Regions from separate parts of the Ralstonia sp. 25C genome, predicted to be linked through region 2. Evidence: predicted binding sites of a transcription regulator. Region 2 holds the regulator's gene; the other holds the start of a gene.

Region 1 (15,203 bases), on a different replicon from region 2:
CGCGCACCAATATCGGGCATTCGTGCGTTCAATCCCGCTCAATAGAGATTGCAATAATCCATCTATCGCGATAATAAAAACATCATGCAAATCGCTTTTGGATGGCATATCTGCGAAACACCATATCGTTATCACTCGGATTCGCATGGAAAATTTTCCGTGTAATTTTCCGTAAACATCGGTTTCGCATCAAAATTACAAAGGCAGAAATTCGAAGTGGCACTCCATTGACAGTGCGCATTTTGCTTCTATGATTCAACCACTCTTTTTGACGCCGACCTGATGGCGACTCTCTAGCCGACCACCCAAAAGGTGCGCAAATCGGCCACAGTCAAGCCGTCCATGGCCCGACAACGATCCTGATCCGGGAGACAGCATGTTGTCTGCAAGCTTGCAAGAATGCGATAGAGATAGAACGAACGCATTACCGGGATGCATCACCAATAGCGATTTGAAGCCCACGGTCGATCCGACGATCTCCAAGCCGCCACCCTCTGGCGGTCATGCTTTGCCTTAGCGCCTTTCTGCGCAGCTTGGGCACCCCTTTCTCAAATACCCAAGTTTGCGCAAAGCCCCACCGCTAACGCGTCGATCTCATTTAGAAGACTTCCGGCAATTCTTTTCCGCACGCTTTGATGGACGGCGTGAAATCCCATGGATTTCGCCGATGCATTCACGCGTGCATTTTTTGCCTATTTTCTGATGGCTTCCCCGCCAAGCGGCTTTTTTGTTCGTATCTCATCAAACACAGGGATGCAAATGAAACCAAACCGTAGTTTCGGTGGCAATCACCGTGGCCGCTCTCCTGCGTTAGGACGGCTTGTTGGCGTCGGCGCGTTGCTTGTCGGGATATCACTCGTCTCGGCATGCGGGGGCGATGACGGCGGCTCCGTGGCATCCACGGCCAGCGCGAGCCCCACCGCTGACGTGAGCGCAAAATCCGCACAGACCAACCAGCCTTACGTCGACCCGGTCGCGTATTCGTCCAACGCGGGGGATAGCCTGGCGCTGTCGCAGGTGTCGGAAAAGGCGGCGGTCATGCATTACCAATGGACGGCCGGCGCCACCCCGGTGAACTACACCACCACGACCGGCCACCTGACGGCATCCGATGCCAACGGCAACCCCGAGGCGACGATGTCGTATGTCGCGTACACCGTGCCCAGCAGCAACGGGCAGGCGCGCCCCGTCACCTTCTTCTATAACGGTGGGCCGGGTTCGTCATCGATCTGGCTGCGCCTGGGGTCGTTCGCGCCCACGCGTGTCGCAACGCCCGACCCGCTGCTGACCAACTGGCCCAACTATTCGCTCGTCGACAACGCCGAGAGCCTAATCGACTCCACGGACATGGTGTTCATCGATCCGCCGGGAACGGGCCTGTCCGAAGCGATTGCGCCGAACACCAACAGCTCGTTCTGGGGCAGCGACGTCGACGTCAACGTCATGCGCGATTTCATCCAGCGCTATCTGACCGTCAACGGCCGCAGCAACTCGCCAATCTATCTGTACGGCGAGTCCTACGGCACGCCGCGCACCGACATGCTGGCGCTGGCGCTAGAAACGGCGGGCGTGCACCTCACCGGCATCGTGCTGCAGTCATCCATCCTCAATTACTTTGCGGATGCGGTAGAAGCCACCGCGATTGAGAACTCCACCGCCGGGCTCAAGCTTGCAACCGACACGGTGGCGGGCTACTTCCCGGGGTATGCGGCGGTGGCGTCGTATTTCAACCAAGTCTCGCCGGCCCAGCCCAACCAGGCTGCGTATGCGCTGCAATCTGAGCAGTTCGTCACGAACAAGTACAGCCAGCTCAAGACGTACGCGCAATCCTGGGCGCTCAGCCAACTCGGTTCGCCCAACGCGCTCGGCACGCCAAAGTTCCCATCCAGGTCCACCCTGGCGTCGTGGGAAGCGCCCTCAAGCCTGACGCTGCAGGCCTTGCAGGGCTACTTCAACAAGAATCCGTTCAACACGTCGCTGTTGCCCAGCACAACGATCGGGCGGTACGACGGTCGTGTCTCGCTGCCGAATTCGGATTCCCGCCTGGCGACCGATTCGGACCCGTCGGACATTCTGATCTCGCAGCCTTTCACCACCGCGTTGCAGACGCAGATGCCGAACTACCTGGGCTATACGGCGCCCAATGCGACCTACGCGCCGCTGAACGACAACATCATCAGCAACTGGGATTTCTCGCACGACGGTCAGCCGCTGCCGGACACCCTGCCTGACCTGCTGGCCGCGATCCAGATGAACCCGCAGTTGAAGGTGCTGGCGTCCAACGGCTACCACGATCTCGCCACGCCGTTCTTCAACACCGAGAAGCAACTGGCGCGTCTGCAGACCGTGCAGGGCCTGAACCCGAACCTGCAGGTCACCTTCTACCAGGGCGGACACATGATCTACCTGGATGACGTGGCCCGCCCGCAGATGAAGCGCGATCTGGTGGCGTATTTCAAGGGCCAGTCCATTCCGTCCGCGCTGACGCTGGCGAAGCTGCCCGCGCCATGGGCCGACGAGAACCCCGCTGACACGCCAACGCTGACCGCCGCCGCAAGCTCGGCGCCTAAACTTTGATGGAAGGAGCGATGATCATGTCCCCTCTCAATATCCTGCGGCGCGTGCTGCCGGCCCTGCTTGTGGGGTTGGTGATCGGTCAGGCCCACGCGGCGCCCACCACCCAATCCGTCGCGCCTATCACGTTACCCAAGGGCGGCCATGGCGTGGATGGCCCGTTCTTCCCCACCAACCGGCCTCTGCCCGTTGCGCCCACCACCGGCGTGCAACTGCAACAGGAAGCGCAGCAACGCTTAACCAAACGGCTGAGCGCCAACGCAACGCTCGGTGCCGGCGGCGCGATCACCAAAGCGCAGGCCCAGGCCAGCGGCCTCGGCTACGTGGCCAAGCACTTCGACCAGATCGACGCGGCACACTCCGGCCAGGTCACGCTGGACGATGTGCAGCGCTATGTGCAGCAGCGCCACTAAGTGCGTCTGACGCAGCACGGGTCTGAGCGTGCGGCAAACCGGTGATGCCACACCTGTTGTCTGGGTGTGGCATTACCCCATCGAACTCCCCGGGCAGGCAACACAGTGCTGTATATTCATACAGTTATTTTCTGTGATGCCCCGCCGTGCTTTCCGCTTCACTTATTCCTGACTCCGCCAGCGCTCCGGCGTACTTGGCCCAACTGAACGACCAGCAGCGCCGCGCGGTCGAGTTCGGCATTTCCGGGGCGGATGCGGCGGCAACCGGCCCGCTGCTCGTACTGGCCGGCGCCGGGTCGGGCAAGACGCACACGCTGGGTTGGCGCGTTGCGCATCTCGTCGCCAATGGGGCCGACCCGCAGCGCATCCTGCTGCTGACGTTCTCCCGCCGCGCAGCGAGCGAGCTGTCCAACCGAGCCGGTCATCTGCTCGCCCGCGCCATGCAAGGCGAACGCACAAACAACGCACTGAATGCCGCCGGCACGTCGTACCAGACCACCCTGCCGTGGGCCGGCACCTTCCACGGCATCGGCGCACGCCTGCTGCGCGAATACGCCGAGCGTGTCGGCCTGGCGCCCGATTTCACCATCCACGACCGCAGCGACTCGGCGGATTTGCTCAACGTCGTGCGCCACGAACTGAACCTGTCGACCAAGGAACGCCGCTTCCCGCTCAAGCAAACCTGCCTGGCCATCTACTCACGCGCGATCAACGCCGAGAGCCCGCTGAATGCCGTGCTCAAGCACCACTTTCCCTGGTGCGCGATGTGGGAAGCACAGCTGCGCACGCTGTTCGACGCGTATGTCGAAGCCAAGCAGGCCCAGCACGTGCTCGACTACGACGACCTGCTGCTCTACTGGCACGCCATGGTGTCCGACGCCGAACTGGCCGCCGAGATCGGCGCGCGCTTCGACCACATCCTCGTCGATGAATACCAGGACACGAACCGGCTGCAGTCGTCCATCCTGCGTGCGCTGCGCCCCGATGGCCGCGGCGTGACGGTGGTGGGCGACGATGCGCAGTCGATCTATGCGTTTCGTGCGGCGACGGTGCGCAACATCCTCGACTTTCCGCGGCACTTCTCGCGGGCGGCACACACGGTGCTGCTGGAGCGTAATTACCGCTCGACGCAGCCCATCCTCGATGCCTCCAACGGCGTGATGCGCTTTGCCACCGAGCGTTTTGCCAAGACGCTGTGGACGGATCGCGCGTCGACGCATCGCCCGCGTTTGATCTCGGTGCGCGACGAAGCCGAGCAGGCGCGCTGCGTGGCCGAACAGGTGCTGCATCAGCGTGAAGGTGGGCTGGCGTTGAAATCGCAGGCCGTGCTGTTCCGCACGGCGAGCCACAGCGCGCCGCTGGAGATCGAACTCACGCGCCGCAACATCCCATTCGTGAAATACGGCGGCCTGAAGTTTCTGGAAGCCGCGCATGTGAAGGATGTGCTCTCGGTGTTGCGCTGGGCGGAGAATCCGCGCAATCGCATCGCTGGGTTTCGCGTGATCCAGTTGTTGCCCGGCGCGGGCCCCGCCACGGCCGCACGCGTGCTCGACGCCATGGCCGAAGCGGTGGACCCGATTGCCGCATTGCTCGCCTACGAGGCCCCCGCCCGCCTGGCCGGTGACTGGGCCACGCTGATCACGCTGATGCAGACCCTGCGCACACCGAAGGACAGCCTGGAATGGGCCAGCGAACTCGAAGCCGTGGGCGCGTGGTACACGCCCCACATGGAACGGCTGCACGACGATGCCGCCGTGCGCCAGGGCGATCTGGACCAACTCGCCCGCATGGCGTCCACCTACGCCACGCGCGAACGCTTTCTTACCGAGATGACGCTCGACCCGCCGGAGTTGACCAGCGACGAATCCGGCGCCCCGTACCGCGATGAGGACTACCTGATCCTCTCGACCATCCACTCATCGAAAGGCCAGGAGTGGAAGGCCGTGTACGTGCTCAACGCCGTGGATGGCTGCATGCCGGCCGACCTGGGCGCTGGCTCGCACGAAGAGCTGGAAGAGGAGCGCCGCCTGCTCTACGTGGCGATGACGCGTGCGCGTGAGCACCTCGACATCCTTGTGCCGCAGCGCTTCTACGTCACGCAGCAGACACCCAATGGCGACCGGCACATCTATGCATCCCGCACGCGCTTCATTCCGCCCGCGCTGCTGCCGCTGTTCGAGGCCTGCGCCTGGCCGCAGCCAGAACCCGGCGCAGACCCGGCTGCGGAGGCGCGCGCCGCAGCCAAGGTGGACCTCACCAAGAAGATGCGCGGCTACTGGCAGAAGTAACGGCGGAAGCCATCAATGCACTTCGATCTCGGGCTGCTTGACGACCTGCGTTGACTCGAAGCGAGAGAGCTGCGCGAAGATCCACGCTGCCGCCGCCGTCATGATGCCCACGCAGACGAAGGTCTTGTGGAACGCGGCCAGCGTATCGCGCCCTTCCGGCCCGGCGGTAAAGTCTGTAAAGCCCGCAAGCAGCGCGCCGGCGGCGGCCACCCCCAGACTCATCGACAGCATCATCACCATGGACAGCATGCTGTTGCCCGCACTGGCCAGCGGCCCGTTCAGGTCTTTGAGCGTGAGCGTGTTCATCGCAGTGAACTGCATCGAGTTGAAGGTGCCGAACAGCGCCAGTTGCACGATGCGCAACCACACCGGCACATCGGGCGTCATCACCGCAAAGCTGGCCATCATCAGGCCGACCATCAACGTGTTCACAAACAGCATGCGCCGATAGCCATAGCGCTTGATGGCCCACGTGCCCAGGGGCTTGGCCGCCATGCCCGCAGCCGCCACCGGCACCATCATCAAGCCGGCCTGCAACGGCGAATACCCCAGGCTCACCTGCAGCAACAGCGGAATCAGGAACGGCATGCCGCCGCTGCCGATGCGCGCAAACAGGTTGCCCAGCACGCCAATCGAAAAGCTCGGAATACCGAACAGCGTGCGTGGGAACAGCGGCCCGGCCACACGCCCCGCGTGCAACCAGTAAGCCGTGAGCGCCGCCAGCCCGAAGATCAGCAGCACGAGCACCGTCGCGTGCTGGAAGCCCAATTCCGACAGGCCATCCAGCGAGAATGACACCGCCGCCATGCCAAACGCCAGCATGAGATAGCCCGACCAGTCGAAGCGGCTGTCATCCTCGGCACGCACATCGGGCATGACCTTTAGCGTGACCAGCGCGCCAATCACGCCTACGGGAATGTTGATGAGGAAGATCCAGTGCCACGACGCCGCCTGCACCAGCCAGCCACCCAACGTCGGGCCGATCAGCGGGCCGATCAGCCCCGGAATGGTGACGAAGCTCATGGCCGGCAAGAACTGCTCGCGCGGCACCACTCGCAGCACCGTCAGCCGCCCCACGGGCATCAGCAACGCGCCACCCACGCCCTGCACCACGCGCGCGGCAATCAGCATGGTCAGGCTGCGCGACTCCGCACACAGCAACGAGCCGATGGTGAACAGGAAGATGGCCGCGAAGAACATCTTGCGTGTGCCGAAGCGATCGGCCAGCCAGCCCGAGGCGGGCATCAGCATGGCGGTCGTCAACGTGTAAGCGATGATGACCGATTGCATCTTCAGCGGGCTTTCCGACAGGCTGCGCGCCATGGCCGGCAAGGCCGTATTGACGATGGTGGAATCCAGCGTCTGCATGAACAGACCCATGGCCACCAGCCAGAGTAACGGTTTGAGAGAGGTATCGACGGAAACGGAAGATGACATGGCGAAGCAGTTGGGCGTGCGGCGGAGCCGTCATTGTGGCGTGCCCCGCCCGGGCTCGCAAACGGTGTACCCGGCAAAACGGCACGTTCCGCCCTACCGCCAACGTGGGCACTGGGCTCTGCCTATACTGGAACGTTCGCCCTCGTCACTCGTGCCTTTCCTCCCGCCATGACAACCCCCACCGCCACCCGCCTTGAACGCGACACCTTTGGCCCCATTGAAGTCCCCGCCGATCACCTGTGGGGCGCGCAAACGCAGCGGTCACTGCAGAACTTCGACATTGCCGGCGACCGCATGCCGCGCGAACTGATCGACGCGCTGGCGCGCATCAAACGTGCCAGCGCCGCCGTCAACCATCGCCTCGGCCTGCTGTCCGCCGACAAAGCCAACGCCATCATTGCCGCCGCCGACGAGGTTATCGCCGGCAAGCACCCGAACGAGTTCCCTCTGGTGGTCTGGCAAACGGGCTCGGGCACGCAGACCAACATGAACATGAACGAGGTGCTCGCCAACCGCGCCAGCGAGTTGCTCGGCGGCGAGCGCGGCGAAGCGCGCCTCGTGCATCCGAACGATGACGTCAACCGCAGCCAGTCGTCCAACGACGTGTTCCCGACCGCCATGCACGTGGCCGCAGTAACGGCCATCACGCACCATCTGATTCCGTCGCTGCGCACGCTGCGCGAAACGCTTGCCAAGAAGGCCGCAGATTTCGACGGCATCATCAAGATCGGCCGCACGCATCTGCAGGACGCCACGCCGCTCACGCTCGGCCAGGAGTTCTCCGGCTACGTCGCCCAGTTGCAGCACAACGAAACGCATCTGAACGCCGCGCTGCCGCACTTGTGCGAACTTGCGCTGGGCGGCACGGCCGTTGGCACTGGCCTGAACGCACCCGCTGGTTACGCTGAGCAGGTGGCCGCCGAGTTGGAGCAACTCACCGGTCTGCCCTTCATCACCTCGCCGAACAAATTCGAAACGATGGCATCCGCCGATGGCCTCGTGCATGCACACGGCGCGCTGAAAACGCTAGCCGCCAGCCTGACGAAAATCGCCAATGACATCCGCTGGCTGGCAAGCGGCCCGCGCAGCGGCTTAGGCGAACTCTCCATCCCCGAGAACGAACCGGGCTCGTCCATCATGCCCGGCAAGGTCAACCCCACGCAAAGCGAAGCCGTGACGATGCTCTGCGCCCAGGTGTTCGGCAACGACGTCGCCGTCAACGTGGGCGGTGCATCGGGCAACTTCGAGCTGAACGTGTTCCGCCCGATGATCGCCTACAACTTCCTGCACAGCGTGCGCTTGCTGGCCGACGGCATGCGCAGCTTCAACGACCACTGCGCCGTGGGCATCGAACCCAACCGCAGCCGCATCGACGAACTGGTCCAGCGCTCGCTGATGCTGGTGACCGCCCTCAACCCGCATATCGGCTACGACAAGTCGGCGCAGATCGCCAAGAAGGCACACAAGGAAGGCACGAGCCTGCGCGAGGCCGCATTGGCGCTGGGCTACGTCACACCCGAGCAGTTCGATGCGTGGGTGCGGCCGGAAAACATGGTCGGCAGATAAGCGACGGACTCCCCCGGGCCCCGCGCAGACAGCCTCAGCGCGGGTTCGGAAAGCGGATGCGGAATTCGGTGTACTCGTGCTCGACCGAATGGCACGAGATGCCCGCGCCCCAGCTATGCAGCACCTTGCGACAGAACATCAGGCCAATGCCCGTGCCGCGATGCGCGGGGTAGGAAACGAACGGCTGGAACATCCGCTTGAGCACAGTCGGCGGCACCCCGGCCCCGGTGTCGCGCACCACGATCTCCACGGTTTCGGGCTGCAGCGCATAACCGATGTGGATGCTGCCCTTGCCAACGCGGTGGATGGCTTCCAGTGCGTTCTTGGTCAGGTTGGTGATGATGTGTTCGAACAAGCTGGCGTTGCCCAGCACCTGCACGCCCGTGCTTGGCGCGATGGACACCAGCTCCCGCGTGCCCGGCTCGAACGGATAAGCGCCCACTGCCGAGCAGATCGCCTCATGCGGGTCGAACCAGCCGGTGCTGACGGTTTGTGGGTCTTTTGAGTTGGCGACCAGTAGTTCGATACTGGTGTTGGCGCGAACCACATCGGCACGCATGCGCTCGACGGCTTGCTGCACAACCCGCAAATCGGGATGATCGACCGGCACCATGTTCGGCAGGCGCTTCTGGATACCTTGTGCTGTCAGCGCGATGCTGGCCAGCGGCGTTCGCAGCTCATGGGCAACGGTGCCCAACGCCAATTCCATACCACGCCGCTTGTGTTCCGCCAAAACCTGTCGATCCAACTTGATGACAATGAGCACCGCAATGACAAACGCCAAAATCGGGATTTGGACCAGCAGGGTGTGCCAAGGAAACGTGTCAACGGCGTGGCCAAGCAGAAAAAACAGCGTTGTCGCAGCAATCGCTCCCGTTGTAAGCGAGACCAAGGCGAATGTTGCACCGAAGTGGAACAAGATCACCACCGCGATCATCACGGATTCTGCCCATACCATCGTTCCCGCGTTTTTCAGGTAGAAGAAGATAAAGGCAAAAGGCAAGCCGGCCGTAATTACGAACAGCGCGTAAGGCGGCAGCCATTTGTACTGAGACAGCCGGGTTGCAAACAATAACGGGATGAACAGCAGCATGCACAGCAATCGCAACCAAAGATTCTCATAGGGTTGCGGAAACACATACGCCCAGATCCAGAAATACAGTGGATGCCCTACCACGCCCAGCACACCCACAAAGCGGATGCGCTGCAAACGTGCGGCACTCTCTTCATCAACGAGTGCCGCTTGCACCAGGGTATTCACCAGCTGCTGCCAGCGTCGAACCACCCAACTGACTGGGTTATCTGGCAATACGTTGACCTGCTCTATCGTCATAAGGTCTTGGAAAACTCTCTCAATGCGTCAGCCGGAGCGGCTCGTCTCGCCCGTCGCGTAGAGGGCCACGCATCCAGCCCCACTTGGTCACGAATGTCCCCCAGCACGCTTAATAAACGCTGGATATCTGCCGGGGCAATTTTGGCATGCAGTGTCAGCCGGATTAAAGCTCGATTTTTAGGTGTAGCAGGTGCACAGAATACAGCGCCAAAAATTCCATTGGATTGCAATGCGTCACGAAGAATTTTGACCTGCGGTTCCGAACCCGCCTCCAGCGCGATGATCTGCTCGGTACCTTGCTCAATGTTGTAACCCAACTGGGCAATGCCGGTTCTGATTGAACGCGTAATCGCATGGAGTTTCTGCCGACGATCATCCGCGGCAGCAATAAAGTCCACCGCAGCATCAAACCAGGCCAACTCATGACGCAGGAGCCCCGAACTAAAGATAGCTGGACGCGCCTCCACGGTGAAGAATTCCTTGAACGTACCACTGCAGGCGACGAATCCCGCGCGGCCGGCAAACGCCTTGGCTAACGAGGCGGTCCGAAAGTGCACCTTCGCCTCAAGACCGAGCTCCACCACCAGGCCCGCGCCGCTGGGTCCGTGCGTACCCAGGGAGTGAGACTCGTCCACCACGAGCACCGACCCGGTGGATTCTGCAAGCGCTGCGACCTCCCGTAGGGGTGCAACACTGCCTGTCGTACTGTAGACGGCATCCACCACAAGGATGCCCGGCCCAGTGCACTCCAGTTGCCGCCTCAGATGTTCAACATCGTTGTGGCGGAACGGAACAGCCCGAGCCTCAGCAGCATGAATCCCCTCCCACAAGGAGGCATGCGCATGCATATCCACATAGACCGGCACGCCGGGCCCAGCGATGCATTGGATCAATCCCACATTGGCGGCCCACCCCGACTGCGCAATCAAACCGGCCTCAGCCCTCATCAGCTTGGCCAGTCGAGCCTCTAGCCGGCTCTGCGGCGTGTCGCCATGCTGAAACACAGCAGACATCAGCACCTCATGCTCATGCCCAAGTAGCGCGCGCGCCTGCGCACGCACAAGTGAACGCTCGCCGAGGAGACACAGATAGTCGTTGCCGTTCAGAAGCAACGCGTCTGGACCTGGCATCAACCCATGCAACAGGTGATCGCCACCCCAGAGTTTTCCCATGCGGTCATCGAAGTGACGCCGCATGCGGGCCTCGATCCAGTCCGGCAATGCCGGTGGCGCAACGAAAGGTGTGGGAACAAGTGAAGAAGGAACTTGCGTGGGCAGTGTGGTCATGAAGGCCTCGTCGGTTGATGAAAAACACCGATGGCCTTGCATCCGCCATCGGAATGCAACCCGAAGTACCACTCTGCCCGTCATGGGTGAAACATGAACAGGCTGAAATATGTATTAAACCGAAAGGCCTAGACCGTTCATCAGCCGCGCTGCATGACGCGTACATCCACGCGTTCGGGCGCCAACGCCCGCTCAAATACCGCGCGGGCGGCATGCGTCGTGCCCGTGCCGCACATGAACGCGTCCACGGCGGCAAACCCATGTTCCGGCCAGGTATGGATGGAAAGATGGGATTCCGCCAGCAGCAGCACGCCGGTCACGCCGCCCTGCTCACCTGCCGGCAAACCGGCGCGCAGCGAATCAAAGCGATGCAGGTGCGCATGCAGGATGGTCGCCCCCAGCGCAGCGGCCGCCGCGCGCAAGGTAGTTTCCAGCGCCGCCGGATCGCGCAGCAAATCAGGCGCGATCCCGTACAAGTCGAGCAGCAGATGCTCCCCCACCGCGGCGGGTACATCGGCCATGGAGGGCGGCACGTCAGTCCGCGTCACTTGTGGCCCCCGCTGAAGCCACCACCATAACCACTGCCGCCCGAAGAACCGCCCCAGTAGGACGAACCGCTGGAGCTATTGCCGTACGACGGCGTGCGCGGCGCGGCAAACCCCGCCTTCCAGTCCATGTATGTCGCGCCGATGACCACCGCCACGGCATAGAAGACGAACCACCCCTTCATTCGCCACCCCCAACCTTGGCGACCAGCCACGCCGGCACAATCAGCAACAGCGCCGCAAACAACGTGATCACAAACACTGACCCCGGCGCCATGAAGAACGGCACAAGGTTCAGCAAGCCCAGCAGCACGCACGCCACCACGGCCACCGTCATGTAATTCGACGACGATTCTTCAACCGGTTCCGGCACCACCTTGCCGAACCACGCCTTGATCTGCGCGGCACTCACCGGCGTGCTCTTGGACCACGTCAGCTCATGCGCGTCGCTCTCGGCGGCGAGGCTTTCCTGGCCGGCGGTGTATTCCACCACGCGCGTCTGGTCGCCCGCCTGCACGCGCCAGTTGAACGCGCCGGCGGCGTAGGTCACGCGGGCGGTGTAGTCCTCGTCGCGGGTGTATTGCGTATTGCCGAGCGTGGCTTTACGGCCGTCGGTCTGTGTGGGCCAGCGGTCGAGCACGTTGGCGCGGAACCAGCCGTCATTGGTTTCGACCATCCAGCTGAAACCGCGCTTGGGCGTGTACAGCAGGTATTCAAACCATTCACCGCCACCGTCGACCACCGTGCGGCGCATCACGCCAATGACCTGCCACTGCTGGCCATCGATGAGCGCCTTGTCGCCCAGTTCCAGCGTGGTGACAACCTGCGGCACTGACCGCGCGCGGGCGATGATCTCGCCGCGCGGTGTGGCCGCATCGATGGCCGCGCCGCAGCCCGGGCACAGCACGTGGCCGGTCATGCCGGGGCTGAACGGAATCGACGTGCCGCACTGCGGGCAATCGAGGTTGGTGAGTTTGCGCGGAACGCGGCCGGCGGTTTCCTTGATCTCGGCGTCGGTGCGCAGGAGCTGGCACTTGAGCAGTTCGAGCGTGGTGGCTTCGCCCACGTAAAGCGTCGGGGCAGTGCCGTCAGAGTAGTCCAGCGTGATGAACGCATCGTCGCGGCGGCCATCGGCCACCTTGGCATGCCAGCCTTCGCCCACGCGGAACGGCAACTCACCCTGGCCGCCGGTGCAATCGGCCTCGCGCACGTCGGACAGCGTGAACGGCTTGCCTTCCGCCTCGTACTGCAGACCCGGACGCAGCGTCTCAAAGGCGACAGCGTTGGCCGGTGTGCCGCGCGAAAAGGTGATCGTCACTTGCCCGGAGGCTTCTGCCAGCCAGCCATCGGTGCCGTCATCGAAGAGGATGTACCACTCGTTCCAGAAGCCGGCGTCGTAGCGCAACTGAATGCGACCGACGACGGTGAACGCCTTGGTCTTGTAGCGCCCGGTGGTGCCGATCTGCACGCGTGCGTAGTCCTCCAGCACGGCGGACATCTTGCCGATGTCGGACAGCGTCTCGCCGTCGCGCAGCAGCGTGCTTTTGCAGAAGCTGCACACCGTCATGACGGCGGCGGCAGACTTCAGTTCCACCGGCGCGCCACACGCCGGGCAGTTGGCATGAAACATGGTCAGGTCGTTCGATCGCGCGAAACATTGCGCAGAAAAACGGGCGGCTTACGGTGCCGCCCGATCATCCAATCCGTAAGGCTGAAGATCAGCCTCCGGTCAGCGCCTTGAGCACAGCAGCCTTGCCAGCATCAAAGTCCGCTTGCGTGATGAGGCCCTTGTCGAGCAATTCCTTGAGCTTGCCCAAACGTGCGGTCGGGTCGTCTGCGGCCGGCGCTGCAGGCGCGGCGGCGGCCGGTTGCGCTGCCGGCGCTTGTGCGGCACCGCCCTGCACTGCCGTGCGCAGGCTGTCAGCCATCGCCTGGCCCATCGCCAAGCCCGCTGCCAGGCCGGCGCCTGTGCCCGCGATGCCACCTTCATTGCGCGCCGCCAGCGGCAGCGATTCAGCTGTCTGGTACTGCGTGAAGCGCTGCATGTCGCCGGTCATGTCCATGCTGATGCGGCGGTCCAGCGCGGCCTGCAGTTCGTCCGGCAGCGTGACACTGGAGACCTGGAAGCTATCCAGCGCCAGGCCGTACTGCGTGAACTGCGGCGCCAGAGCCTCGCGCACCTTGTTCGACATCAGCATCTGGTTGGCGGCCAGGTCCAGGAACGGCACACCGGATTCGCCAAACGCCGTGGCCATCGCACCCATGATGACGGGGCCGAGTTGCGCCTCGACTTCATCCACGGTGTAGATGTCGCGCGTGCCGCTCACCTGCTGGTAGAACAGCTTGGGGTCGGCCACGTGGTAGGCATACACGCCAAAGGCGCGCAGGCGCACCATGCCGAAATCCTTGTCGCGCACCGTGACCGGCTGCGGCGTGCCCCAGCGGCGGCCGAGCTGCTGGCGCGTGCTGAAGTAGTAGACGTCGGACTTGAAGGGGGACTCAAACAGCTTGTCCCAGTTCTTCAGGTACGTGAGAACGGGCAGCGTCTGCGTGGTCAGCTTGAAGGTGCCGGCGCTGAACACATCGGCGATCTGCCCTTCGTTGACGAACATCGCCATCTGCGAGTCGCGCACGACCAGGGTGCCGCCGTTCTGGATTTCCATGTCCTGCATGGGGTAGCGCCAGGCGAGCACACCGTCTTCGCTCTCCGTCCACTGCAGGATGTCAATAAACTGCTTTTTGATAAAACTGGACAGGCTCACAGCAAACTCCTTCGCAATGATTTGCGGGGCAGGAACAATCAGAAAATCAGGACACGAATCAGGACAGGCACGCCGCGTTGATCACACCAACCGCCAGCGCGCTCACGCCAAACAGCATACCGGCGGCAATGTTGTTGTGCTCGATCTGGAGGCGGTAGTCCGGCATCAGCCGCGTCAGCACCAGAAAGACGATCAATTGCACGATCGACGCCATCACCGCCCAGAACAGAAACGGCATCAGGCCATCGGCGTGCGTGATGCTCGACGCGATGGTCAGCACGAAACCAAGCAGCGCACCGGCCAGCGACAGCGCCGCCGCAATATTGCCTTCACGGATCAGCTTGAACTCGTCATACGGCGTCAGACGCAGGTAGATGAAGAAGAAGCCAGAGAACACCAGAGCACCCGCCAGCAGGTGCGAGGCGTAGGCGATCACGGAAGCGGTCATGTCGGGCATGGCAGATGGTGGCCAACGTGGGCTGGCAGTGCATAGGTGGCGCCACTATAGCGGCTCATGCGTCGCTTGCGTACCCCCCATTCTGTTGCGCGCGATGCGCTCGCGGCGGCACGAAAAAGACGGCACAATCGCGCTCGCCATTCGGGTCCGCCGTTTGTTAACGCCCCTTCATTTTCCACCCTTGCCGCATGTCGACGCCGCAGCCTGACGCCACTTACGAATCCACGCAGCCGGCCGGCCGCGGCAATGCCCTGCTCGTTCTCGCTGTCTTCATCGTCGCCTCGTGCGGGCTGGCCTACGAACTGATTGCCGGGGCATTGGCTTCGTACCTACTGGGCGATTCCATCCTGCAGTTCTCCTCCATCATCGGCGCGTACCTGTTTGCGATGGGCATTGGCTCGTGGCTCTCGCGCTATGTGGCGGATGATGCGCTGCTCGCCCGCTTCGTCGATCTGGAACTGCTGGTGGGGCTGTTTGGCGGTGTATCGGCGGCAGCGCTGTTTGTGTTGTTTGCGGTGGAATCCGCACCGTTCCGGCTGGTG
Region 2 (15,203 bases):
GCCGGCCAGCGAGGTCAGGTCCTTGCGTTGCGCGATGCTGCGTTCGTCCACGTCACGCTGCGCATACAGCGCAGCCAGCTTGGCGTAGGTGCGCGCCACCGTGGTCGACAGCATCAGCCGCGAGGCCTGGCTCTCGGCTTCCATGGCCTTGTCGTCGGACAGTGCAGCTTCCAGCGCCGAGCGATTCTTGCCCCAGAAGTCGAGGTCATAGCTCACGCCCAGCTGGATCTTCGATTCGGTAAACCAGTTGCCGGCCAGCGGCGTGCCTTGAAACATGTCGTACTCAGACAGGCGCTGGCGCGTCATGTCGGCGTTGAGTCCAACGCTCGGATACAGGTTGCCGCGCGCTACGTCAGCCATCGCACGTGAGGCACGCACGCGGGCAAAAGCGACTTGCAGATTCGGGTTGTCCTTGACCGCTTCGTCCACCAGCGCACGCAACTGCGGATCATTGAATTGATCCACCCAGTTCTGCGATGGCCACCGGCCGCCCTGCGAGGGCAGCGTCTTGGCGCTGGCCAGTTGCCCGGGTGAGTTGAGCGTTTGCGTGCTGTGCGAATTGCCGAGGTTGGCGCAACCGGCCAGCGCAGCCAGTGCGATGGCAGACAGGGCCACGCCCAAGCGCGCCGGCCATTGCGTCTGCGCGCGGCCCAGGGTCGGCAATGCCTGAGGGACAGAATTCGAGGCGTTCATGTTCTTTGATAGGTGAAGCAATCGGGAGGAACGTTGGGGCGGTTCGGGCGAAAGTGGGGCAATGAGCGGCGTCAGTGGTCGGCAGTGCGCACGCGTTGGCCTTCCGGCCCGATGCCGTTGTCGAGCACGCGTTGCAGCAGCCCGCGCAACGTTTGCACTTCAGCGGGGGAGAAGCCCGCAAAGAAACGGTTCAGCACATGGGTATAGATGGCGGGCATCCGATCCGCCAGTGCACGGCCAGTTGCTGTGACCTCCAGATGCACCACGCGGCGATCGGATTCGCTGCGCACACGCTCAATCAGGCCACGCTTTTCCATGCGGCTGAGCATGCGGGTGAGCGAGCCGATATCGGTGTTCAGTTCGCGGCCGAGGTCGGTAGCGGTCTGGCAGCGGCCGTTGGCGAGCAGCACCAGGCAACTGGCCTGGGAGTGCGTCACGTCCATTGCAGCGACTTCCTGCTCGATCGCCATGGACAGCGCCGTCTTGGCGCGTCCGACGAGGTAGCCCACGCTTTCACACATGCGGTAGTCCTCCACACGGAAGAGCGTTCCGGGAGTGGCAACTTCTGTGGAAGATCTTGTCTGTTCCGGCATCTTATGTATGCACAATCATTGTCCGGACAAATATACGAATCTGCGCATCAAAGGGCAAGGTGCTGAATATGTGGTTCCAGTTTTGGAAACAATGAGTGAACGATAAAGCGCTCGTGCAACGTTCGTTCATGGATCCGTCAAGGAGTGTCATCTGTTGCGCATCGCAGCATGCTAGAATGTCAGGTTATTCCGCGAGCTGTTTTGGGTGCTGTCCCGAGCTCGTGTCACGTCTTTTCGAGTTCACATCCCATGCGCGCGCTTCGCAACATCGCCATCATTGCCCACGTTGACCACGGCAAAACCACCCTGGTCGACCAGCTCCTCCGCCAAGCCGGTACGTTCCGCGAGAACGAGCAGCTCACCGAGCGCGTGATGGATTCGAACGACATCGAAAAAGAGCGCGGCATCACGATCCTGGCCAAGAACTGCGCGGTCGAGTACAACGGCACGCACATCAACATCGTCAACACGCCGGGACACGCCGACTTCGGCGGTGAAGTGGAGCGTGTGCTGTCGATGGTCGATGGCGTGCTGCTGCTGGTAGATGCCCAGGAAGGCCCGATGCCGCAGACGCGCTTTGTGACGCGCAAGGCGCTTGCCCTGGGCCTGAAGCCGATCGTCGTGGTCAACAAGGTGGACCGCCCGGGCGCACGTCCGGACTGGGTGATCAACGAGACCTTCGAGCTGTTCGATAAGCTGGGCGCCACTGACGAGCAGCTCGACTTCCCGATCGTCTACGCCTCGGGCCTGAACGGCTACGCCGGCCTGACCGACGATGTGCGCAGCGGCGACATGAAGCCGCTGTTCGATACCATTCTCGAGAAGGTGCCGCAGCGTGACGATGACCCGAACGGCCCGCTCCAGCTGCAGATCATCTCGCTGGACTACTCGAGCTACGTCGGCAAGATCGGCGTGGGTCGTATCACGCGTGGCCGTGTGCGTCCGCTGCAGGATGTGGTGGTCAAGTTCGGTCCGGAAGGTAACCCGATCAAGGGCCGTGTCAACCAGGTGCTGAAGTTCCGCGGCCTGGAGCGCGAGATCGTGCCGGAAGCCGAAGCCGGCGACATCGTGCTGATCAACGGTATTGAAGAGCTGGGCATCGGCTGCACGGTGTGCGCGCCGGACGCTCAGGACGCGCTGCCGATGCTGAAGGTGGACGAGCCGACGCTGACGATGAACTTCTGCGTCAACACTTCGCCGCTGGCTGGTCGTGAAGGCAAGTTCGTGACGAGCCGCCAGCTGCGCGACCGTCTGGACCGTGAGCTGAAGTCCAACGTGGCGCTGCGCGTGAAGGACACTGGCGACGACACGATCTTCGAAGTGTCGGGCCGTGGCGAATTGCACCTGACGATTCTGGTGGAAAACATGCGCCGCGAAGGCTACGAGCTGGCCGTGTCGCGTCCGCGCGTGGTGTTCAAGGACATCGACGGCGTGAAGCACGAGCCGTTCGAGCGCCTGACCGTGGACGTGGAAGACGGCCACCAGGGCGGCGTGATGGAAGAACTCGGCCGCCGCAAGGGCGAACTGCTCGACATGGCGTCGGACGGCAAGGGCCGCACGCGTCTGGAATACCGCATCCCGGCCCGTGGCCTGATCGGCTTCCAGGGTGAATTCCTGACGCTGACGCGCGGCACCGGCCTGATCAGCCACATCTTCGACGACTACTCCCCGGTCAAGGAAGGCGACCTGGGCGAGCGCCACAACGGCGTGCTGATCTCGCAGGACGACGGCGCTGCCGTGGCCTACGCACTGTGGAAGCTGCAGGATCGCGGCCGCATGTTCGTGTCGCCGGGCGATGCGCTGTACGAAGGCATGATCATCGGCATCCACAGCCGCGACAACGACCTCGTCGTCAACCCGATCAAGGGTAAGCAACTGACCAACGTGCGCGCGTCGGGTACCGACGAAGCCGTGCGCCTGGTGCCGCCGATCCAGATGTCGCTGGAATACGCGGTGGAATTCATCGCCGACGACGAACTGGTGGAAGTCACGCCGAAGAGCATCCGTCTGCGCAAGCGTCACCTGAAGGAGCACGAGCGCAAGCGCGCTTCGCGTGAAGAAGCGGTCTGATCGCCCGTTGATCTGCCAACAAAAACGCCCCGGATTTCGGGGCGTTTTGTTTTTGCGCTGTGCTCAGGATGGAGAGCCGATGTGGCCCGGTTCTGCCGCCAAGGTCGAGCATGGGCTACGCCATTCGGGCGGTTTCCATAGATAACGGAGATCCCGATCGCGGAGCACATCGGCCCACATGTCGCGCCACTCGTGAAAGGTGAGGGTGATCGGGTTGTGCGTGTGGACCTGCCGCGTGATGCCGAAAACCGGCGCTTCCTCCTCGGGGACGAAACTGCCGAACATGCGATCCCAGATAGTCAGCACGCCGGCGTAGTTGCGGTCGATGTACTGCGGATTCTTGGCGTGGTGCACGCGATGCACAGAGGGCGTGTTGACGTACTGCCCAAGCCAGCGCCAGAAGCCCGCATAGCGTGAATCCAGCGCGCCCAGCCGCGTATGCACGAAGAACTGGAAGGCCAGGTTCAGGCCCACGGCCAGGATCACCCAATCCGCTGTAAAGCCAATCCATGCGAGCGGAATCCAGAACAGCCACATCCCAGAGATCGGATAGGTCAGGCTCTGGCGGAACGCGGTCGAAAAATTCATCCCTTCCGACGAGTGGTGCGTCACGTGCGACGCCCACATCCAACGCACGCGGTGGCTGGCGCGGTGGAAGAAGTAGTACAGGAAATCCTGCAGCAGCAGGAGCAGCACGAACGACCACCACGTCTCGGGCACCGCACGCAGGCCGTGGCTGTACGTCCACGCATACACGGTCTTGATCATCAGCCACAGGAAGAACGCGTCCGATGCCTGGTGCATGAGCGCGAGGCAGGCGTTTGAAACAGTGTCCTTGAGGCTGTAGACGGAGGGATCGCGCTTGCGCCAGTACCACGCCTCCGCGCCGATGGTCAGCAGGAAGACCGGTGCAAACGCCAGCAGGATCAAGCCGGGGTCGAAACTCGACGCGGGCGCGTCATGGGTCGGGGCCATTGAATTGTTGTGATGTGTGTTGTCTCCAGCCGGCAGATATACGCCCAACACGTGCCGGGCGAAAGAGGATGGTCTAGAGCCCGCCCTCGCAAATTGGTCTGCTCGTGTACAGTGCGACCCGTTATTCGTACAACAATCCACAACATTCAAGAGACATGGAATCCACCGCTTCAACTACCTCCGTGGCTTCGCAGGCTGATGCTCAGTCCAACGTGATCGCTGAAGTACGCGGCGGTATCGGTTGGCTGACGCTGAACCGGCCGCAGGCGCTTAATGCGCTGTCGCTGGAGATGATCCGGGCGATGTCGCACGCGCTGCTGGCGTGGCAGCACGATCCGGAGGTGCACGCCGTGATCCTGCGCGGCGAGGGCGGCAAGGCCCTGTGCGCCGGCGGCGATATCCGTTTTTTCCACCGCGCTGCGACGGCCGGTGACCCGCAACTCATCACGTTCTTCACCGAGGAATACCGCCTCAATCACCTGATCTTTAGCTACGCCAAGCCCTACATCGCCCTGATGAACGGCGTGGTAATGGGCGGCGGCATGGGGATCTCGCAAGGCGCATCGCTGCGCGTAGTGACCGAGCGCACGAAGATGGCCATGCCTGAAACCAACATTGGCCTGTTCCCGGACGTAGGCGGCGGCTGGTTCCTGGCGCGTGTGCCCGGCAGCGTGGGCGAATACCTCGGGGTGACCGGCCAGATGATCGAAGCGGCGGATGCGCTGTCGGTGGGGCTGGCCGATTGCCATGTCACTACGGAAGCGCTGGCCGCTGTTGTGCAGCGCCTGCGTGACGGCAATTGGAGCAGCGCTGAGCAGATCGCCGCGTGCTTGACGGATGCGGCATCGGAACCGGATGCATCGAAATCCATTGTCGCCGCGCATCGCGACGCGATCGACGCTTGTTTTAGCCAGGACACCGTGCAGGGCATCCTGGCCAACCTGGCGGGCAGCGCCGACACCGCGTGGGCTGCACAAACCGCCGCTCACATGGCCAAGCGCTCGCCGCTGATGATGGCCGTGACGCTGGAGCTGATCCGCCGCGGCCGACACACCACGCTGGCTGACGAGCTGCGCCGCGAACTGGACATGATGACGCACGTGTTTGCTGAAGGTGACGGCGTCGAAGGCATTCGCGCGCTCGCCATCGACAAAGACCACGCGCCCAAATGGAAGCACGCCAACGTTGACGCCGTGCGTGGTGCCGAAGTGGCCGCGTTCTTCGTCTCGCCGTGGCGCCGCGAGCAGCATCCGCTGCTGGGGCTGTCGGACTAGAACCGGTAAACTGCGCGCCTGAATTGAATCGTTGATCCCGCTGTGACCGCTGAACGCCCCACCATAAACCCGCGCCGTCTGTCCGTTGCCCCGATGATGGACTGGACGGATAGACATTGCCGCTACTTCCACCGCCAGATCTCGCGCCACACCTGGCTGTACACGGAAATGGTGACGACCGGCGCGCTGCTGCACGGCGATGTGCCGCGCCACCTCGATTTCGATGCGGTGGAACACCCCGTGGCGCTGCAGCTTGGCGGCAGCGAGCCCGACGATCTGGCCCAGGCCGCCCGGCTCGGGGAAAAGTGGGGCTACAAAGAGATCAATCTCAACTGCGGTTGCCCATCGGAACGCGTGCAGCGCGGCGCGTTCGGCGCCTGCCTAATGGCGGAGCCCAAGCTCGTCGCCGAGGGCGTCAAGGCGATGCGCGATGCGGTGTCGGTTCCCGTTACGGTCAAGCACCGCATCGGCATCGACGCGATCGAAACCTACGATTTCGTGCGCGATTTCGTGGGCACCATCGCCGAGGCCGGCTGCGAGACCTTCATCGTCCACGCGCGCAACGCTATCCTGAAGGGCCTGAGCCCCAAGGAGAACCGCGAGATTCCGCCGCTGCGCTACGAAGTGGTCTACCAGCTCAAGCGGGATTTTCCACACCTGGAGATCTTGCTCAACGGCGGGGTGCAGACGCTGGAGCAGATCGATACGCATCTCGCACACATTGATGGCGTGATGATCGGCCGCGAGGCGTATCACCATCCGTACCTGATGGCGGCGTTCGATGCGCAGTACTACGGTGCTGACGCGGACACGCCAACGCGCGCCGAAATTGAAAGCGCGATGATCGACTACGTCGGCCGTTGGGTGGAGCGGGGCGGTTATGCCGGCGCGGCGGTGCGCCACATGCTGGGGCTGTATCGCGGCGTGGCGGGGGCGCGTGGTTGGCGGCGCGTGCTGTCGGATTCCAAGGCGCTGGGTCGCGTCAAGACGCTGGCCGATGCGCACGCGTTGTTTGATGAGGCACGGGCCTATCTCCGGCGTGGCGAGGAATCCAATGAAGAGGGGGCTGCCGCATAATTTTTGCTGCCCCCTAGCCATGCCGGAAGAATGTTTGTATAATCTCGTTTTTCGTCGGGCAGCAATCAGTTCAGGCTGTTCGTACAACGGTGGCCGTAGCTCAGTTGGTAGAGTCCCAGATTGTGATTCTGGTTGTCGTGGGTTCGAATCCCATCGGTCACCCCAAAAGGTTTCAGTAAAAAAAAAGCCCGCTTTTTGCGGGCTTTTTTGCGTCTATACGTCCGCGACCACCGTCCCCTGGTGGAACGCCACCCTCCAACCATCAGCCGTCCGCCGCCACAACGACGCCCGACGCGTAGTGCGATTCGATTGCGCCAGCGTGTAAGTCAGCAGGTAATTATCTGGCGCGATTTCCTGGCAGCGAAAGTCACGCGTCTGCCAAAACTCTTCGCCGATGTGGCCGCGCCGCGCTTCCAGCACGCCGAGCACGTAGTTGCGGCTGTAACGCTGGCCAGAGGCGCCGACCTCCCAGAAGTCTTCCGTGATCATCCGCTCGAAATCTTCCCGGCGGGTCGCGCGTTCGGGGCGGTGGAAGAGCGGTTCGAGCCGCTTCAGTTCCTCGAGCACCCCAAGCAGGGCAGGGTCGGTATCCAGACGCGGTTCCATATGGCGGGCCTCCCGGGAAAGCTCCAAGCATAACGTGGGCTGGCGCAGCTGCGCGCTTTTTGCGCCGCACAATGCGCGCATCCGGCATCGCCCCTATGATGGCGCCTTCCCTTTTCTGGAACCGCATCGATGCAACGTTCTGTCCGTATTGGCTTGTCCACCCTGACGCTTGCGCTCTCGCTCGCTCTGAGCGGCGGCGCTTTTGCTGCCACGCTTCAGAAGCCGCAGTTGGATGCGTTGATTGCCGCCGAGCAAACCAAGGCGTCGGACAATCTGAACAGTTTTCTGTCGACTGCCGCCAAGGTCGATCCGCAGGTTGCGCGTAGCGTGGCCGCGTATCGCAAAAAAGCGCCGCTGATGGGGGATGACCTCGTCAACATTGGCCGCTTGCTCGGCGTGTACAACCGTCTGCACAACCAACAGGCGGTGATCGAATCCATCGAGAAAATGGTCGCGCTGCCGACGGTGCGCGATGACAAGATTCCGCAGTACGAGAACCCTGCCATCGTGGCGTTCGGCAAGCTGGTCGAGGGCATGGCGCACGACTTCGGCCTGAAATACCGCAACGTCGACAACCGCGTGTTCGAAGTCACGCTGCCCGGCACGGGTTCGGACGAATTCGGCATCCTGACGCACGCCGACGTCGTGCCTGCAAAGGCTGAAGAGTGGGTGCTCGGCGATGGCACCAAGCTCGATCCGTTCAAGGTCACGCGCGTCGGCAACCTGCTGTATGGCCGTGGCGCGATCGACGACAAGGGCTCGATTGCCGCCGCGATGTACGCCATGAAGACCGTCAAGGACAGCGGTGTGCCGCTCGCCCGCACGATCCGTTTGATGATCGAGACCACCGAAGAAACCGGCGGCGACGGCATGAAGTACTACCGCGAGCACACGCAATTGCCCGCGTACAACATCGTGCTCGACAGCAAATACCCTGCCGTCGTGGCGGAGAAGGGCTCGGGCGCATTGAAGGTGTTCTTCCCCGCGCAGACAGGAGATGCTGCCCGCACGGCCATCGTGTCGATGAGCGGCGCGGCGTCCGCTAACGCCGTTCCGCAAACGGCGACGGCCACGCTCAAGGGCGGCGACCTGGGTGTCGCGGCGGCGGCGCTCGAAGCCAAGCGCGATGCGTTCGTCAGCAGCCTGGCCGCGCAAGGCAAGTTCTCGATCGACATCACGCGCACTGCAGACAGCATTGTCGTGAAGGTCACCGGCACGTCGGCCCACGGCTCGCGTCCGGAAGAGGGCGTCAACCCGCTGCCGCGCCTGGCGCTGTTCCTGCGCGCAGCCGATCTCGGCCTGGCTGACAACGCCTACGCCCACGCCGTGCGCTACCTGACCGACCTCTACGGCACGGACTACCTCGGCACCACCATGGGTCTTGCCTACAAGGACGACTTCATGGGCCCGCTCACGATTTCGCCCACGGTGATCGGCGACAAAAACGGCCGCGTCGAGGTGACCGCGAATGTGCGCATGCCGCGCGGCAAGACGCCCGATGCGTTGCGCGGCGAGGTTGCCGACAAGATCAACGCGTGGGCCAACGCCAATCACGTCGCGCTGGAGATCAGCTACGACCAAGGCAACTGGATGGCGCGTGACCCGAAGGGCGCGTGGCTGTCGACGCTGCTCAACATCTACGGCGATACGACCGGCCTGGACGCGAAGCCGGTGCCGACCGCCGGCAGTACCACTGCCAAGCTGATGCCGAATGCCATCAACTTCGGCCCGGCCATGCCCGGCAAGAAGTACACCGCGCACAACGCCAACGAGTACAAGGAAGTGCCGGACCTCGACCTCGATATGCAGATGTTCACCGAGATGCTGGTGCGTATCGGCAACCTGCAGTCGATGCAGTAATCGCCACGCCTTTGCCATGAAGATCATCCGCGCCAAGTCATTCACCGCCGAGCGTGCCTGGGGCGCGCTCGATATCGCCAACATGGGCGGCATCACCACGCGCCTGCATTGGACTGATCAGCCCTACCGCTGGCACGTGAACGACGGCGAGGAGGTCTTCGTGGTGCTCGATGGCACGGTCGACATGCACTACCGCGAAGCCGAAGACGAGAAAGTCGCGACGCTACAGGCGGGCGACATCTTCTTTGCGGGGGTCGGCTGCGAGCATGTGGCCCATCCGCGCGGGGAGGCGCGGATTCTCGTCGAGAAGGCGGGGAGCGTTTAGCACCGGCCGGCTGTAGAAAAAAAGAGCCCGCGATGTGCGGGCTTCCAATTCAGCGATCTCATTGCCCCTGAGGGCATTGGCAATACTACTGTCACGCGCGGCAAACAACATCCGGGTAAACGTCCGTGTTGTTGGGAAGCATTCGCCAATGTGCCGTCGCATCGACACGAGACTGAAAAAACAGCCCGCTCAAATGGCGGGCCGAAAATCAGTTGAAGAAAGCCCTGTCCTCAGGGCTCGGCCAGTGTATGAAATCAGTTGCGGCGACAGCATTGGGGTATGCCCTGATCGCTGTCGTAGCGTGCTTCAAACAGTTCAAAAAACCTCAACACCTGCTGCGCGCGAGGCTGCGGGAATCGCATCCAGCATGCGGCAGATCGCCTCCATGCTGCCAACCATCGTGCGGCGCTGTTCCCCTTGATAGATGCGCACGCCCTGGGTTTGGCGGAAGGGCACCGGATGGACCGGGCGGCGGCGGGAAGACATCGATCCGAGTCGCATGGCAGACCTCGTAGGTTCGGATGAAAAGGCGGGCAGCAGATGTAGATGGCAAACAGCTGCCCTGGCGAGCCAGCGGCTCACCTCCTGGTGGGGCAAAATAGCGGAAGAGTTGGCGCGAGAGACGCGCCGCAGGCTTATGGAGCAGCAGGCCGAATCAGACCGACGGCCAAGCCCTCCAGGTGAAATTCATCGCGATCCAGATTCACGTGGATCGGCTCGAAGTCGGGGTTCTCGGCAATCAGTTCAACGTGACGCCCCTTGCGCTGGAATCGCTTGACCGTCACGTCGTCACCCAGGCGAGCGACAACGATTTTTCCGTTGGCCGCCTCCGTGGCGCGTTGCACTGCCAGCAGGTCACCATCCAGAATGCCCGCATCACGCATGCTCATGCCGCGGACCTTCAGCAGAAAATCGGGCTGCGCGGAAAAGAGGGATGGGTCCACCTGGTATTGGCGGTCGATGTGCTCAGCCGCCAGGATGGGGCTACCGGCAGCGACGCGCCCCACCAGCGGCAGCGTCAGTTGCATCAGCCCCATGGATGGCAGCGAAAACTGGTGCTGTGCTGCATCGCCCATCGTGCGCAACCGGATGCCGCGCGAGGCTCCCGGGGTCAGCTCGATCACGCCTTTGCGCGCCAGCGCTCGCAAATGCTCCTCAGCGGCATTGGGCGAGGAGAATCCGAACTCCGCGGCGATCTCTGCACGCGTGGGCGGGAAGCCGGTGCGTTGGATCGTCTGATGGATCAGGTCGAAAATCTGCTGCTGGCGGGGGGTGAGGGTGGCCATCGGCGTACTGTATATTTGAACAGGTGCTGTGATTTTATACAGTGACGCGGGAAGCGCAAGTGATTTTGTTGTGACTTGTTGCTGGATGCGCGAATCGGTGGTGCGCATGCGGCTGATCCACGTCAAAACCCATGCGGCTGGTTAGAAGCTTATGCGCAATCCATGCAGGCGCGACCGTGGCGAATCGCATAAAATCAAGGCCTTGACCGTATTCCGCACTGCCACATAGGCTCACAGGCCGGCCCGAACATCACCATGTCCGCTTTCAATCAAGAGACCGTTCTGAGCGTCCACCACTGGAACGACTCCCTCTTCAGCTTCAAGACGACGCGCGACCAAGCGCTGCGCTTTCACAACGGCCATTTCGTCATGATTGGCCTCGAAGTCGAAGGCAAGCCGCTCATGCGCGCCTACAGCATCGCCAGCCCGAACTATGAAGAACACCTGGAGTTCTTCAGCATCAAGGTGCAGAACGGCCCGCTGACGTCGCGCCTGCAGCATCTGAAGGTGGGCGACAAGCTGCTGGTGAGCAAGAAGCCGGTCGGCACGCTGGTGCTGGATGACCTGCTGCCCGGCAAGAACCTCTACCTGTTCGGCACGGGCACCGGCCTGGCGCCGTTCATGAGCATCATTCAAGACCCCGAAACCTACGAGCGTTTCGAAAGGGTCGTGCTGTTGCACGGCGTGCGTCAGGTGAGTGAGCTGGCCTATGCTGACTTCATCACTAGCGAGCTGCCGAACAACGAGTTCTTTGGCGACCAAGTCCGCGAAAAGCTGATCTACTACCCGACCGTCACGCGTGAGCCGTTCCGCAACATGGGTCGCCTGACCGATCTGGCCGATAACGGCAAGCTTTCCGCTGACATCGGCCTGCCGCCGCTCGATCCGGCCGTGGACCGCGCCATGATCTGTGGCAGTCCCGCGATGCTGGAAGACACCTGCAAGCTCCTCGACGCGCGTGGTTTCAAGATCTCGCCGCGCATGGGCGAGGCGGGCGATTACGTGATCGAACGCGCTTTCGTCGAGAAATAAGCGACGCCGCATCCCCTGCAAACGCCGGCCCATGTGTCACCTGGGTCGGCGTTTTGCTTTTGTGGCGGGGCGAGGGCAAATCCGCGTCGGCAAAGGCGTGACACGCGGATACAATGCGCGGCTTCCTCATCACGGATCCCTGCAACGATGTCCTTGCCTACCATCGCCATCCTCGCCACCGGCGGCACGATCGCCGGTTCCGCTGACGACGCTGGCTCCGCCGCACGCTACCGCGCCGGCGCCGTTCCCATCGATCAACTGCTCGCGGCGAGCAAGCTCGGTCTTGAGCGCATTGCCAATGTGCGCGCCGAGCAGGTCGCTCAGATCGACAGCAAGGATCTGACCTTCGATGTCTGGGAAAAGCTGGTCGCCCGCGTTCGCCACTGGATTGACGTGGAGGGCGTGGACGGGGTGGTCATCACGCACGGTACGGACACGCTCGAAGAAACCGCCATGCTGCTGCACCTGACGCAGCAAGGCGATACGCCCATCGTGGTCACTGCCGCGATGCGGCCGTCGACGTCGCTGTCGGCCGATGGCCCGCTGAACCTGCTGAACGCGGTGCGGCTGGCGGCGAGCCCGGCGTCGCGCGGGCGTGGGGTGCTTGTGGCGCTGAATCAGCGGGTCCACGCCGCGCGCGATGTGCAGAAAGCCCATACCTACGCGGTGGAGGCGTTTGTCTCGCCGGACGTTGGCCCGGTTGGCTTCGTGCTCGATACCCAGGTGCAGTTTCAACGGGCGGTCCAGCGTCCCGATTCGGCGGACGTGTTGCCGATGCCGCCCGTTGGGCAATGGCCGTGGGTGGAGGTGCTGGCCAGCTATGCGCAGCCGGATGCGCGGCTCGTCGATACGCTGGTCGCTGCCGGCGTGAAGGGATTGGTGGTCGCCGCGACCGGCGCCGGTTCCATTCACGTGAACCTTGAGGCGGCGCTCAATCGCGCCAGCGAACAAGGCGTTTTTGTGCTGCGTTCAACACGTACAGGCGCGGGCATCGTGCCGCCGCAACCTGATGCGCAGCGTTGGGCCTCGACCGGCACGCTCAACCCGTACAAGGGGCGCGTGCTGCTGATGCTGCTCATTGCTGCCGGGCGCGCCCAGGCAGAAACTGCTTCCCTGCAGCAAGTCATTGATCGGTATTGAAAGAATCGGTTGAGTCTGCGTATAATGGCAGGCTAACCAACCTTGCTGCACCGGAGTGTGACGCCCGGGCGGCTTAATCCACAAGGAGCGTCAATGCGTCATTACGAAATCGTGTTCATCGTCCATCCGGACCAGAGCGAGCAAGTGCCCGCGATGATCGAGCGCTACAAGAGCACGGTCACCACGCAAGGCGGCCAAGTGCACCGCGTCGAGGACTGGGGCCGTCGTCAACTGGCCTACATGATCCAGAAGCTGGCCAAGGCTCACTACGTGTGCCTGAACATCGAGTGCGGCAAGGAAACCCTGGCTGAGCTCGAGCACGCGTTCAAGTTCAACGACGCAGTGCTGCGTCACCTCATCGTTCAGACCAAGAAGGCTGAAACGGCTCCGTCGCCGATGATGAAGGAAGTTGCGCGCGAAGAGGCCAAGAAGGCCGCCGCTCAAACCGAACAGGCCGCCTGATGCCGCGCGGTGCGGCGCAAGTTTAACTACGCACCGCGAGCATGGACGAAGCCCAAAGGGATCACGCCATCAACCGTTTGCAGCTCGTCGCCACATTGGTCGAGCGCGAGGTGATGCGATATACCCCAGCCGGTGTGCCCATCGTCAATTGCCTGTTGACCTACAGCGGGCAGGCGATGGAAGCACAGACAGTGCGGCAGATCGAGTTTTCGATGGAAGCACTGGCAGCCGGCAAGATGGCCTCTGTTCTGGACCGCATCGCTCCGGGTACCGTCCTGGATTGCGTCGGGTTTCTAGCTCGCAAGCACCGCAGCAGCAAAGCACTGGTCTTTCACATCTCCGGATGTAACGTATTCGTAAAGGATTGAATCATGGCATTCATGAACAAGAAGCAGCGCGACGCGAAGAACAAGAAGCGCTTCCAGCAGCAAAACCCGCTGTTCAAGCGCAAGAAGTTCTGCCGCTTCACCGTCGCTGGCGTTGAGCAGATCGACTACAAGGATCTGGACACGCTCAAGGACTTCATCGGCGAGAACGGCAAGATCACGCCGGCCCGCCTGACCGGCACGCGCGCGATCTATCAGCGCCAACTGGACACGGCCATCAAGCGTGCACGTTTCCTCGCGCTGATGCCCTACACCGATCAGCACAAGCACTAATCAAGCGGGATAAGGAGAACTCACAATGCAAATTATTCTGCTCGAGAAGGTCGTCAACCTGGGTAACCTGGGCGACGTGGTGCGTGTGAAGGACGGTTACGCTCGTAACTTCCTGATCCCGAACAAGCAAGCCCGCCGTGCTACCGATTCCGCCATCAAGGAATTCGAAGCCCGTCGCGCTGAGCTGGAAAAGCTGGCCGCTGAAAAGCTGGCGGCAGCACAAGCCGAAGGCGAAAAGCTGAATGGCCTGGCGCTGCAACTGTCGCAAAAGGCTGGTGTGGATGGCCGTCTGTTCGGCTCTGTCACCAACCACGACATCGCTGATGCGCTGAACGCACAAGGCTTCAAGGTCGAGAAGGCGCAAGTGCGTCTGCCGAACGGCCCGCTGAAGACCGTGGGCGAGCACGCGGTTGTTGTGTCGCTGCACACGGATGTGGCAGTCGACGTGACCGTGTCGGTGCAAGGCGAGACCGTCTAAGCACGTACGCTTTAACTCGCGGCAGCCGGAAAGCGGCCAACGCGAGTCAAGAAGGCAGGGACGAAAGTCTCTGCCTTTTTTGTTGTCCTTTGTGTCAGGGGTGCAGATTGAAGACCGAGCAGCGCCGTTATAATCCCGCCATGAACGCGCCCTCCGATCCCCAGCTCGATTCCCTCAAGGTGCCTCCGCATTCCATCGAGGCCGAACAATCGGTGCTCGGCGGGTTGCTGCTGGATAACGCCGCCTGGGATCGCATTGCCGATTTCATCAACGAGCACGATTTTTACCGCTACGACCACCGGCTGATCTTCCACAACATCGGCAAGCTGATCTCGCAGGCCAAGCCGGCTGACGTGATCACGGTGTACGAGCAGTTGCAGGCGGCAGGCAAGGCGGAAGAGGTGGGCGGCCTGGCCTATCTGAACGCGCTGGCACAGAACACGCCGAGCGCCGCCAACATCCGTCGCTATGCGGAAATCGTCCGCGACCGCGGCGTATTGCGCCAGTTGGTGACGATTGCCGACGAAATCTCTGCCGGCGCCTTCAACCCGCAAGGGCGCGACGTGCGGCAACTGCTGGACGAGGCCGAATCCAAGGTGTTCGCGATTGCGGAAGAGGGCGCGCGCGGTCAGAAGGGCTTCCTGGAAATTCAGCCGTTGCTGACGCAGGTGGT

The links. The regulator LexA, encoded in region 2, represses DNA repair genes until DNA is damaged. The targets are predictions, from matches to a motif close to ACTGTATNNNNATACAGT.
Region 1: the regulator LexA is predicted to act here: its motif matches at 3,095-3,112, upstream of ACS7SF_RS19930 (ATP-dependent helicase).

Annotation. Positions count from the first base shown of each region.
Region 1 covers NZ_CP196738.1:321,924-337,126, forward strand. Annotated here, with positions in the region: gene ACS7SF_RS19915 (hypothetical protein) at 1-20, opposite strand, end outside; gene ACS7SF_RS19920 (S10 family serine carboxypeptidase-like protein) at 760-2,577, shown strand; gene ACS7SF_RS19925 (2-oxoglutarate dehydrogenase) at 2,589-2,987, shown strand; gene ACS7SF_RS19930 (ATP-dependent helicase) at 3,134-5,275, shown strand; gene mdtD (multidrug transporter subunit MdtD) at 5,288-6,712, opposite strand; gene fumC (class II fumarate hydratase) at 6,881-8,278, shown strand; gene ACS7SF_RS19945 (sensor histidine kinase) at 8,313-9,539, opposite strand; gene cqsA (alpha-hydroxyketone-type quorum-sensing autoinducer synthase) at 9,608-10,897, opposite strand; gene speD (adenosylmethionine decarboxylase) at 11,038-11,445, opposite strand; gene ACS7SF_RS19960 (hypothetical protein) at 11,442-11,627, opposite strand; gene ACS7SF_RS19965 (DUF4178 domain-containing protein) at 11,624-13,072, opposite strand; gene ACS7SF_RS19970 (SPFH domain-containing protein) at 13,161-14,204, opposite strand; gene ACS7SF_RS19975 (DUF350 domain-containing protein) at 14,263-14,661, opposite strand; gene ACS7SF_RS19980 (polyamine aminopropyltransferase) at 14,850-15,203, shown strand, end outside.
Region 2 covers NZ_CP196737.1:380,019-395,221, reverse strand. Annotated here, with positions in the region: gene ACS7SF_RS01780 (AdeC/AdeK/OprM family multidrug efflux complex outer membrane factor) at 1-693, opposite strand, end outside; gene ACS7SF_RS01775 (MarR family winged helix-turn-helix transcriptional regulator) at 765-1,286, opposite strand; gene typA (translational GTPase TypA) at 1,536-3,356, shown strand; gene ACS7SF_RS01765 (sterol desaturase family protein) at 3,420-4,331, opposite strand; gene ACS7SF_RS01760 (enoyl-CoA hydratase/isomerase family protein) at 4,487-5,605, shown strand; gene dusA (tRNA dihydrouridine(20/20a) synthase DusA) at 5,699-6,682, shown strand; tRNA gene ACS7SF_RS01750 (tRNA-His) at 6,772-6,847, shown strand; gene ACS7SF_RS01745 (DUF4440 domain-containing protein) at 6,896-7,288, opposite strand; gene ACS7SF_RS01740 (dipeptidase) at 7,418-9,148, shown strand; gene ACS7SF_RS01735 (cupin domain-containing protein) at 9,165-9,473, shown strand; gene ACS7SF_RS01730 (hypothetical protein) at 9,789-9,974, opposite strand; gene lexA (transcriptional repressor LexA) at 10,109-10,759, opposite strand; gene ACS7SF_RS01720 (ferredoxin--NADP reductase) at 11,015-11,791, shown strand; gene ACS7SF_RS01715 (asparaginase) at 11,939-12,931, shown strand; gene rpsF (30S ribosomal protein S6) at 13,025-13,393, shown strand; gene priB (primosomal replication protein N) at 13,435-13,761, shown strand; gene rpsR (30S ribosomal protein S18) at 13,774-14,052, shown strand; gene rplI (50S ribosomal protein L9) at 14,078-14,530, shown strand; gene ACS7SF_RS01690 (replicative DNA helicase) at 14,671-15,203, shown strand, end outside.